Regions from separate parts of the Streptomyces chartreusis genome, predicted to be linked through region 1. Evidence: riboswitches for the same ligand, from Rfam matches in the RefSeq annotation. Region 1 holds a riboswitch; each other region holds the start of a gene.

What was found. A riboswitch is a leader RNA that binds a small molecule or an ion and turns the genes downstream of it on or off. The one in region 1 is predicted to bind cobalamin.
Region 2: another riboswitch for cobalamin. It lies ahead of CP983_RS33565 (cobalamin biosynthesis protein); the one in region 1 lies ahead of CP983_RS14535 (ribonucleoside-diphosphate reductase subunit alpha).
Region 3: another riboswitch for cobalamin. It lies ahead of metE (5-methyltetrahydropteroyltriglutamate--homocysteine S-methyltransferase); the one in region 1 lies ahead of CP983_RS14535 (ribonucleoside-diphosphate reductase subunit alpha).
Region 4: another riboswitch for cobalamin. It lies ahead of CP983_RS30500 (SCO2321 family membrane protein); the one in region 1 lies ahead of CP983_RS14535 (ribonucleoside-diphosphate reductase subunit alpha).

What each region holds. Positions count from the first base shown of each region.
Region 1 covers NZ_CP023689.1:3,464,910-3,467,101, reverse strand. The annotation lists gene CP983_RS14535 (ribonucleoside-diphosphate reductase subunit alpha) at 1-1,194, opposite strand, end outside; cobalamin riboswitch at 1,320-1,456, opposite strand; gene CP983_RS14530 (GNAT family N-acetyltransferase) at 1,509-2,015, opposite strand; gene CP983_RS14525 (NACHT domain-containing protein) at 2,172-2,192, shown strand, end outside.
Region 2 covers NZ_CP023689.1:7,610,556-7,612,747, reverse strand. The annotation lists gene CP983_RS33575 (inorganic phosphate transporter) at 1-745, shown strand, start outside; gene CP983_RS33570 (hypothetical protein) at 781-1,002, shown strand; cobalamin riboswitch at 1,158-1,277, shown strand; gene CP983_RS33565 (cobalamin biosynthesis protein) at 1,377-2,192, shown strand, end outside.
Region 3 covers NZ_CP023689.1:2,040,828-2,043,019, reverse strand. The annotation lists gene metE (5-methyltetrahydropteroyltriglutamate--homocysteine S-methyltransferase) at 1-1,092, opposite strand, end outside; cobalamin riboswitch at 1,247-1,470, opposite strand; gene CP983_RS08510 (3-hydroxybutyryl-CoA dehydrogenase) at 1,464-2,192, opposite strand, start outside.
Region 4 covers NZ_CP023689.1:6,933,350-6,935,541, reverse strand. The annotation lists gene CP983_RS30505 (alpha/beta fold hydrolase) at 1-448, opposite strand, end outside; adenosylcobalamin-variant (AdoCbl-variant) riboswitch at 1,032-1,126, shown strand; gene CP983_RS30500 (SCO2321 family membrane protein) at 1,251-2,192, shown strand, end outside.

The sequences.
Region 1 (2,192 bases):
GCGGCCGTACAGATCGCGGGCCGGGATGGTCTTGCGCGCGAGCCCTCGCTCCTCGGCCTTGCGGTAGGCCGCGTCGAACTCCTCGCCCCACAGGTCGACCAGCTCGGGCACGTCGGCGGGGGAGAACAGGGACCACTGGGCGTCGGCGTTGACCCGGCGCATGAACTCGTCCGGGATCCAGTGCGCGAGGTTCAGGTTGTGCGTACGGCGGGCGTCCTCACCGGTGTTGTCCCGCAGCTCCAGGAACTCCTCGATGTCGGAGTGCCAGGTCTCCAGGTAGACCGCGGCCGCGCCCTTGCGCCGGCCGCCCTGGTTCACGGCGGCGACCGAGGCGTCCAGCGTCTTCAGGAACGGGACGATGCCGTTGGAGTGCCCGTTGGTGCCGCGGATCAGCGAACCCCGGGAGCGGATGCGGGAGTACGACAGTCCGATGCCGCCGGCGTGCTTCGAGAGGCGGGCGACCTGGTGGTAGCGGTCGTAGATGGAGTCGAGCTCGTCCTTGGGGGAGTCCAGGAGGTAGCAGGACGACATCTGGGGGTGCCGGGTGCCGGAGTTGAAGAGCGTGGGGGAGGACGGCAGGTAGTCGAGGCGGCTCATCAGGCCGTAGAGCGCGGCGACTTCGTCGACGGAGCGGGTGGTGTCGTCCTCGGCGAGACCGGCGGCGACACGCAGCATGAAGTGCTGGGGCGTCTCGATCACCTTGCGGGTGATGGGGTGCCGCAGCAGGTACCGGCTGTGCAGGGTGCGCAGGCCGAAGTACCCGAAGCGGTCGTCGGCGGCCGTGTCCACCAGGGCGTCCAGGCGGGCCGCGTGCAGACGCGCGAACTCGGCGGTGCGGTCGGCGATGAGGCCCTCGCGATGGCCGACCGCGACCGACTCGGTGAAGGACGTCACACCCTGCGAGGCGGCCTCGGCGGCGATGGAGATGGTCAGCAGCCGGGCGGCGAGCCTGCTGTAGGCGGGGTCCTCGGAGATGAGACCGGCCGCCGCCTCGGTGGCCAGCTCGCGCAGCTCCGCCTCGTCGGCCCGGGCGGACCGGCCGCGCAACGCGGCGGCGGCCACCCGGCCGGGGTCGGCGTCGGGGAGGTCGGCGGTCAGCTCGGCCAGGAGCCGCAGCAACGCGGTTCCGGGGCCGTCCTCGTCGGTGGGGACCGGTGAGACGGCTGAGGCCGGGTCTGCTGGCGCGATGGTCACGTGGGGGCTCTCCCTCGCTCGGCACGGGGGCCTTGCGGAGGGCAGGGGGCAGCACACGAGCGCACACGGCGTCGCGTCCACCGGCCCATTCCACGAGGCCCGGACGTCAGGGCGCACCGGCCGGTCGGCCGGGCGCGCTGTCGGCAGGTCCTCGGACTGACTCCTGGGCACGACTGCGGGAACAGACATGCACAAGTACACCGTTGCGGGACAGTTCCGGATTCGCACCGGATTCCCCTGCGGCGACAGCGAGCATGAGCATACATCTTGTGCTCACCCGCCACGCCACCCCCAGATGTTGTGTCGCGCTGGTTTCAGAGCGTCAACTCATAGGTGAGAAGAGTGATGTCGACGAGCTGCGGGATCGGATTCCAGTCCCGCTCGGGTGTGCGAACGAAACCCAGCCGTTCGTAGATGCGGTGGGCGCCGTGCATGGTGCGCTGGGTCGACAGGACGATCCGTACGCACCCCTCCGTGCCCCGGGCGCGTTCGACGCAGGCGCGGACGAGGGCCTCGCCGGCGCCGCGTCCACGGCCCGCCCGGTCGACGGCCAGCATCCGGATCTCGGCCTCGCCGGAGCGCGCTATGTCGGCCATGGGGCCGCCGCTCGGCACGAAGGTCACCCCGCCCAGCAGCCGGCCGTCCGCGACGGCCACGAGCACCTCGGCGGCGGCCGCGCGCTTGGCCACGTCCCTGAGCTCGCCCAGGTACTCGTCGCTCTCGCCGAAGTCGAGGAGTCCGTCGTGGAGATAGGCCCGGGCGGTGATCTCGCCGAGCGCGTCGAACTCGTCGGGTTCCGCCGGCCTGATCGCGATGTCCATGGGCCCGAGTCTGCCGGACGGCCGGGCGGGCGGGCCCGGGGTTTTCCGCCGAGGGCCGCCGGGTTGCGGGGAGTTCCGGGAGTGCTTCCATGGAGATAGGTGTCGGCGCCCCGCGGTCGCTCCGTTTCGAGAGTCGTTCTCGGAAGGAGACGAACGATGACGAGGGTTGTCGGCAGT
Region 2 (2,192 bases), 4.1 Mb from region 1:
CGACGGCCAGGCCGCCGCCAAGGGCTACCGGACCGGCCAGATAGCCTCCGCCGGCCTGGTCTCGCTCGCGCACGGCACCAACGACGCGCAGAAGACGATGGGCATCATCACCCTCGCCCTGGTCGCCGGCGGCGTCGTCGCCCCCGACTCGGACCCGCCCATGTGGGTCATCCTCTCCGCGGGCCTGGCCATCGCGCTCGGCACGTACCTCGGCGGCTGGCGCATCATCCGCACCATGGGCAAGGGCCTGACCGACCTTCAGCCGCAGCAGGGCTTCGCCGCCCAGACCAGCGCGGCCACCGTCATCCTGGCCTCCTCCCACCTCGGCTTCTCCCTCTCCACCACGCACTCCGTCTCCGGCTCGGTGATGGGCGCCGGCCTCGGCCGCAAGGGCGGCGTCGTCCGCTGGTCGACGGCCACCCGGATGTTCGTCGCCTGGGGCCTGACCCTGCCGGCCGCCGCCCTGGTCGGCGCGCTCGCGGAGTACGTGACGGGCTTCGGCACCTGGGGCACGGCCGTCGTCGCCGTCTTCCTGGTCGCCTCCAGCGCCGCGATCTGGAAGATCTCCCGCCGCGAGGTCGTCGACCACACCAACGTCAACGAGACCGACGAGGCGCCCGGCGTGGTCACCACCGCCATCGCCGCCGTCACCCCGCCCCCGGCGGGCACGCCGGCCGAGGACCTCTCGGCCACCATCCCGGCCCCGTCGTCCTCCGAGCCCGCGTCCTCGCAGGCCACCGTCTGACCGCCGCGTAATCCGGCTATCCAGAAAGTAGAAGCATGAAGATCGACTGGGCGGCTCTCGGCTCCGTCTTCGGCGTCAGCCTCGTGGTCACGGTGGCCCTGGTGGGCCTGTTCACCCTCGGCGTCGCGGGCCTCTCGCGCCGCGAACGGGCCGTGGCCCAGGGCGACTCGGCCTCGCTCGCGGTCACCGGCGCCTACGCCTGCTTCGCGGCCTGCGCGGCCGCCGTGGGCTACGGGATCTATCTGATCGTGGCGTGACCCACAGGCCCGCCGTGGCCTGACCCACAACACGCGAAACACCCGAGGTGCGGGACGGACGACCGTCCCGCACCTCGCCGCTGTGTGGGCCTTCGCACACTCTCCCGTCGCAGGTCAACGGCAAGTTGACGCCCCTCGGAACCCCGTGGTGGACTTCCGGGGCCAAGTACGACGGCAGAAGAGGAAGCCGGTGAGAATCCGGCGCGGTCCCGCCACTGTGACCGGGGTAGCAATCCCCGGGAGCCAGGAACTCTCGCCGTCGGTCTCGTCGAACCAGGGCGCGGACACCCTGAGTGAGGACACAACGCGATGCTCGCCTGCCGATCGACATGCAGTAGCAGACCCTCGTCCGGCCCTACGGTCGGCTGACCCCGATGCGAGCCGATCGCGTCTTCGCGTACGGCGCCGCCGCCGGGCTCCTCGGTGACCTGCTGCTCGGCGATCCCCGCCGGGGGCATCCGGTCGCCGCGTTCGGACGGGCCGCGGCCGCCGTGGAACGGGTGTTGTGGCGCGACGACCGCGCACGCGGCGCCCTGCACACCGCCGTGTGCGCCGGTGGCGCCGTGGCCCTGGGTGCCGTCGCCGCCCGTGTCGTCCGTACCTCTCCGGCCGCCTCCCTCGCGCTGACCGGCGCCGCCACTTGGGCGGTCGTCGGGGGCACCTCGCTCGCCCGGGAGGCCCGTGCCATCGGGCGGGCCCTGGAGGCGGGGGACGTCGAGGCGGCCCGGGCGCGGCTGCCGCATCTGTGCGGACGGGATCCGCAGGCGCTGGACGCGGACGGGATCGCGCGGGCGGTCGTGGAGTCCGTCGCCGAGAACACCTCCGACGCGGTCGTGGGCGCCCTGGTGTGGGGGGCCGTCGGCGGGGTGCCCGGACTGCTCGGCTTCCGGGCCGTGAACACGCTCGACGCGATGGTCGGGCACAGGTCGCCCAAGTACCTGCGCTACGGCTGGGCTTCGGCCCGCCTCGACGACGTGGCCGGCTGGCCGGGGGCACGGCTGACGGCCGTACTCGCCACCCTCGCCGGCGACGATCCCCTGGGTGCGGTGCGGGCCTGGCGTGCCGATGCCGCCGCGCATCCGAGCCCCAACGCCGGGCCCGTCGAGACCTCGTTCGCGGGCGCCCTCGGGGTGCGGCTGGGCGGGACCCTCTCCTACGGCGGCCGGGTCGAGCACCGTCCCGTACTGAAC
Region 3 (2,192 bases), 1.4 Mb from region 1:
CTTCTGCCGGGCGAAGGCCAGCCAGCGCCGGATCTGCGGCTCGATGTCCCGCTCGGCCGCCGCGTCCAGCGGCACGTGCAGCAGGGAGCAGGAGGCCGCGACGTCGACCCGGTCCGCGAGGCCCAGCAGGGTGCCGAGCGTGGCGAGCGACGCCGACAGGTCGTTGACCCAGACGTTGCGGCCGTTGACGACACCGGCGACCAGCCGCTTGCCGGGCAGCCCGCCTGCCGCGGCCAGCGCCTGGAGGTTGCCGCCCGCGGCCTCGGTGAAGTCGAGCGCCAGCCCCTCGACCGGCGCCTTCGCCAGCACGGGCAGCGCCTCGCCGAGCCGGTCGAAGTACGAGGCGACCAGCAGCTTCGGCCGGTCGGTGAGCGCGCCGAGGTCACGGTAGGCGCGCCCGGCGGCGTTCAGCTCGGCCGGGGTGCGGTCCTGGACCAGCGCGGGCTCGTCCAGCTGGACCCACTCGGCGCCCGCCGCGCGCAGGTCGGCCAGGATCCGCGCGTACACCGGCAGCAGCCGGTCCAGCAGGGTGAGCGGCTCGAAGTCCGCGGCGACGCCGGGTGCCGGCTTGGCGAGCAGCAGGTAGGTGACCGGCCCGACCAGGACCGGCCGGGCGGTCAGGCCCAGCGCCAGGGCCTCCTTCAGTTCGGCGACCTGCTTGGCCGAGTCCGCCGCGAAGACCGTGTCCGGGCCCAACTCGGGTACGAGGTAGTGGTAGTTGGTGTCGAACCACTTCGTCATCTCCAGCGGCGCGACGTCCTGCGTGCCGCGGGCCATGGCGAAGTAGCCGTCCAGGGCGTCGGTCTCGACGGCGACACGATGCCGCTCGGGGATCGCGCCGAGCGCGACGGTGGTGTCCAGGACGTGGTCGTAGTACGAGAAGTCGCCGGTCGGCACCTCGTGGATGCCGGCGTCGGCGAGCCGGCGCCAGTTGGCGCGGCGCAGTTCGGCGGCGGTGGCACGGAGGGCGTCGGCGGTGACGCGGCCCTTCCAGTAGCCCTCGATCGCCTTCTTCAGTTCCCGGTCCGGGCCCTGACGGGGGTAGCCGTACACGGTGGCCCGTGCTGCCGCGGCTGCGGGCTTGGTGGTCACGGAGATCTCCTTCGCGAGATGAATCCCTGAGATCCCGGCGACGGGACGAGAGCGCGAAGGGGTGACGGACCGGACGGCAGCGGCCGTACGGCCACCGCTCGGTCATGTTCGCCGACCCGCCCTCGAGGTCACCGGGATGTCCGCGCACGAGTGGTTCGCGCGCGGGCAGTTGGCAGGTCTTCGGACTCGCGGGCACGTCCTCATCTCGTGAGGACTCCTACTGGCCGTCGCTTCCCAGGCCCGGTACGTCGGGCTCAGTGCTGATGACGGCGGTCGTTCCCGCTCACCGCTGCGGGGCAGTCCCGGATTCCCACCGGGTTCCCTCTTACGACGCATCCCGCCTGGCGGACGGGGCGAACCAGCTGCACCGGTCAGCCTACCCGGCCGTACGTGTGGAACCCCCGCCCGCTCTTGCGGCCCAGCAGCCCCGCCTCGACCATCCGCTGGAGCAGCGGGGGAGGGGCGTACAGGGGTTCCTTGAACTCGTCGTAGAGGGACTCGGCGATCGAGGCGACGGTGTCGAGGCCGATCAGGTCCGCGAGCCGGAGCGGGCCCATGGGGTGGGCGCAGCCGAGTTCCATGCCGGTGTCGATGTCGGCGGCGGTGGCGAAGCCGGACTCCGCCATCCGGATCGCCGACAACAGGTACGGGATCAGCAGGGCGTTGACGACGAAGCCGGCCCGGTCCCGGGAGCGGATCACGGTCCTGCCGAGCGTCCGGGCGGCGAACTCCTCGACGGCGGCGGTCGTCTCGGCCGAGGTGTGCAGCGACGTCACGACCTCCACCAGCGGCAGCACCGGAACGGGGTTGAAGAAGTGCAGGCCCACGACCCGGTCCGCGCGGCCGGTCGCCATGCCGAGCCGCATGACCGGCAGTGAGGAGGTGTTGGTGGCCAGGACGGCCGCGGGGTCCTCGATGATCTTGTCTAGCGCGGCGAACACCTCGGTCTTGGCGTCCGGGTTCTCCACGACGGCCTCGACCACGAGCTGCCGGTCGGCCAGGTCCTCCAGGCTGCCGGTGAACACCAGACGGTCGAGCACGTCGGCCGCGGCCGGCTCCGTCAGTTTCCCCCGCCGTACCGCGCGGTCCAGCGACGCGGT
Region 4 (2,192 bases), 3.5 Mb from region 1:
CCTTGGCGGCCTTGTAGGCGATGACGTTGGACGGAGCCATCCCCTCGAACCAGTCGAGCCCGTCTGCATCGGGAGGAGCGATGCTGACCAGCACGGCAGCACTGGCGACCCTGTCCGGAAGCAGCGCCGCACACGCCAACGCATGAGGCCCGCCACCGGAACGGCCCAGCACGGAGAACGGTCCAAGATTCAGCTGGTCGGCGATGGCCGCCACATCCGCAGCGGCGTGACGCACAGCGCGGCCTTTTAACCGCTGCGACTCCCCGTACCCCGGCCGGTCATAGGAGATGAGCCGGATGCCCAGCTTGTAGAGAACGCTGGTCCGTGGACGCGGCCCGACCCTGCTGCCCGGAGTGCCATGCAGCAAGAACACCGGGTGGCCCTTCGGGTCCCCCGACGTCTCGAAGAAGAGCAGCCTGCCATCGCCGCTCTTGACACTTCCCAACACCAGGTGTGCCTCCCGTCGCCAGCGCCGCGGCCGCCCGGAGCAGGACCCAGAGAATCAGCATCCCGCCCGTCAGAGCGCCAGTCGACACACAAACCAGCCGTCATTCGCGACGGACCAAGGGTTTTCCGAAAGACGCAATGTCATGGGGTGACGGTTGCGCGTCCCGAAGGGCCGCTCGCACCGACCAAACGGTAGAGGATTCCCACCCTCCGGCAGGTCATTCCAGCCACACCGATAGCCATTCGGCGCAAAATGCATGTTTGGTTTGACACTTCTGTGATCGCGACGCCCCAGGGCGGCGATCACGCTGTCCAAGGGCAGTACCCACATGATGGGGCCGCCCGACACCCCTCGCATCCTGACGTCGGCCGATACCGATCCGTCCGCAAGGAGGGGCCGACCTCCCGGCCAGGATCATGCACACGCTCACCACGAAGCTCGGCAACCCCCTGCAACACCCATGGGCGAAATCCAGCCGAACCGGCCGCCCTCGACCTCCCTCGGCACCGGACCACCTCCGCCGCCCCCAGCCCCCTCTCACCCCCCACCTACCCCCGGGTAGAGTGTCGCCGTCGTCATCACACCCGTACGTGGGAAAGCCGGTGCAAATCCGGCGCTGACCCGCAACCGTGAACCGGTCGTCGTCGAAGGCCGGTGAGCCGGATCGCCGCGTACGGGAAGTGACCGGCTCACGTGCCCCGGCAGTCCGCCGGAGTGCGGCACCGTCGAGGTATACGGAGCCGAGCCGCCGGGGTCTCCCCTGTGCTGCCCGGTTCCCCTTAGGGAAGGGCACCCGCCGATCATGTACGTCCGTCACAGCGCCGCGGTTCTGGCCGCCGCCGTCGTGATCGGCGCGGCCGCGCCGGCCATAGCCGCCGACTCCTCCCCGTCCGCGTCACCCGCCGACTCCTCTCCCTCCGCGCCCGCGAAGCCCACGTACCCCGCCGAGCTGTACGGCACCACCGACCCCACCTACGACGGTGTCTGGCGGCAGTCGCTCGCGATGCTCGCCCAGGACACCGTCGGGGTGAAGCCCGCCCCGAAGGCCGTGGACTGGCTGCTCACGCAGCAGTGCGCGGACGGCGCCTTCGCGCCCTACCGTGCCGACGCCGCCGCCGACTGCGATGCCAAGACCCTCGTCGACACCAACAACACGGCCGCCGCCGTCCAGGCGCTCGTCGCGCTCGGCGGGCACGACGCCGCCACCTCCAAGGCCGTGACCTGGCTGAAGTCCGTCCAGAACAAGGACGGCGGCTGGGGGTACATGCCGGGCGGGGCCAGCGACACCAACTCCACCTCCGTGGTGATCGGTGCGCTCGCCGCCGCCGGTGAGAAGCCCGCGGATGTCCGCAAGGACGGGCAGTCGGCCTACGACGCCCTCAAGCAGCTCGCCCTGCCCTGCAAGGCCGACGACGGCGGCGCGTTCGCCTTCCAGCCCGACAAGAAGGGCAAGCTGCTCGCCAACGCCGACGCCACCGCGGCCGGCGTCCTCGGCTCGCTCGGCAAGGGCCTCGTCGTGAGCCCCGGCAAGGAGACGCCCGCCGCGAACTGCACCGACGGCGGCTACCCGTCCTCGCAGCAGGCCGCCGTCAACGGCGCCGCCCACCTCACCGAAGCCCTCGCCAAGGACGGCCACCTCACCTCCACCCTCCCCGGCGCCGAGGACCAGCCCGACTACGGCAACACCGCCGACGCGGTCGTCGCACTGGCCGCCCTCTCCGGTGCCGACGCCGCCGAGAAGCCG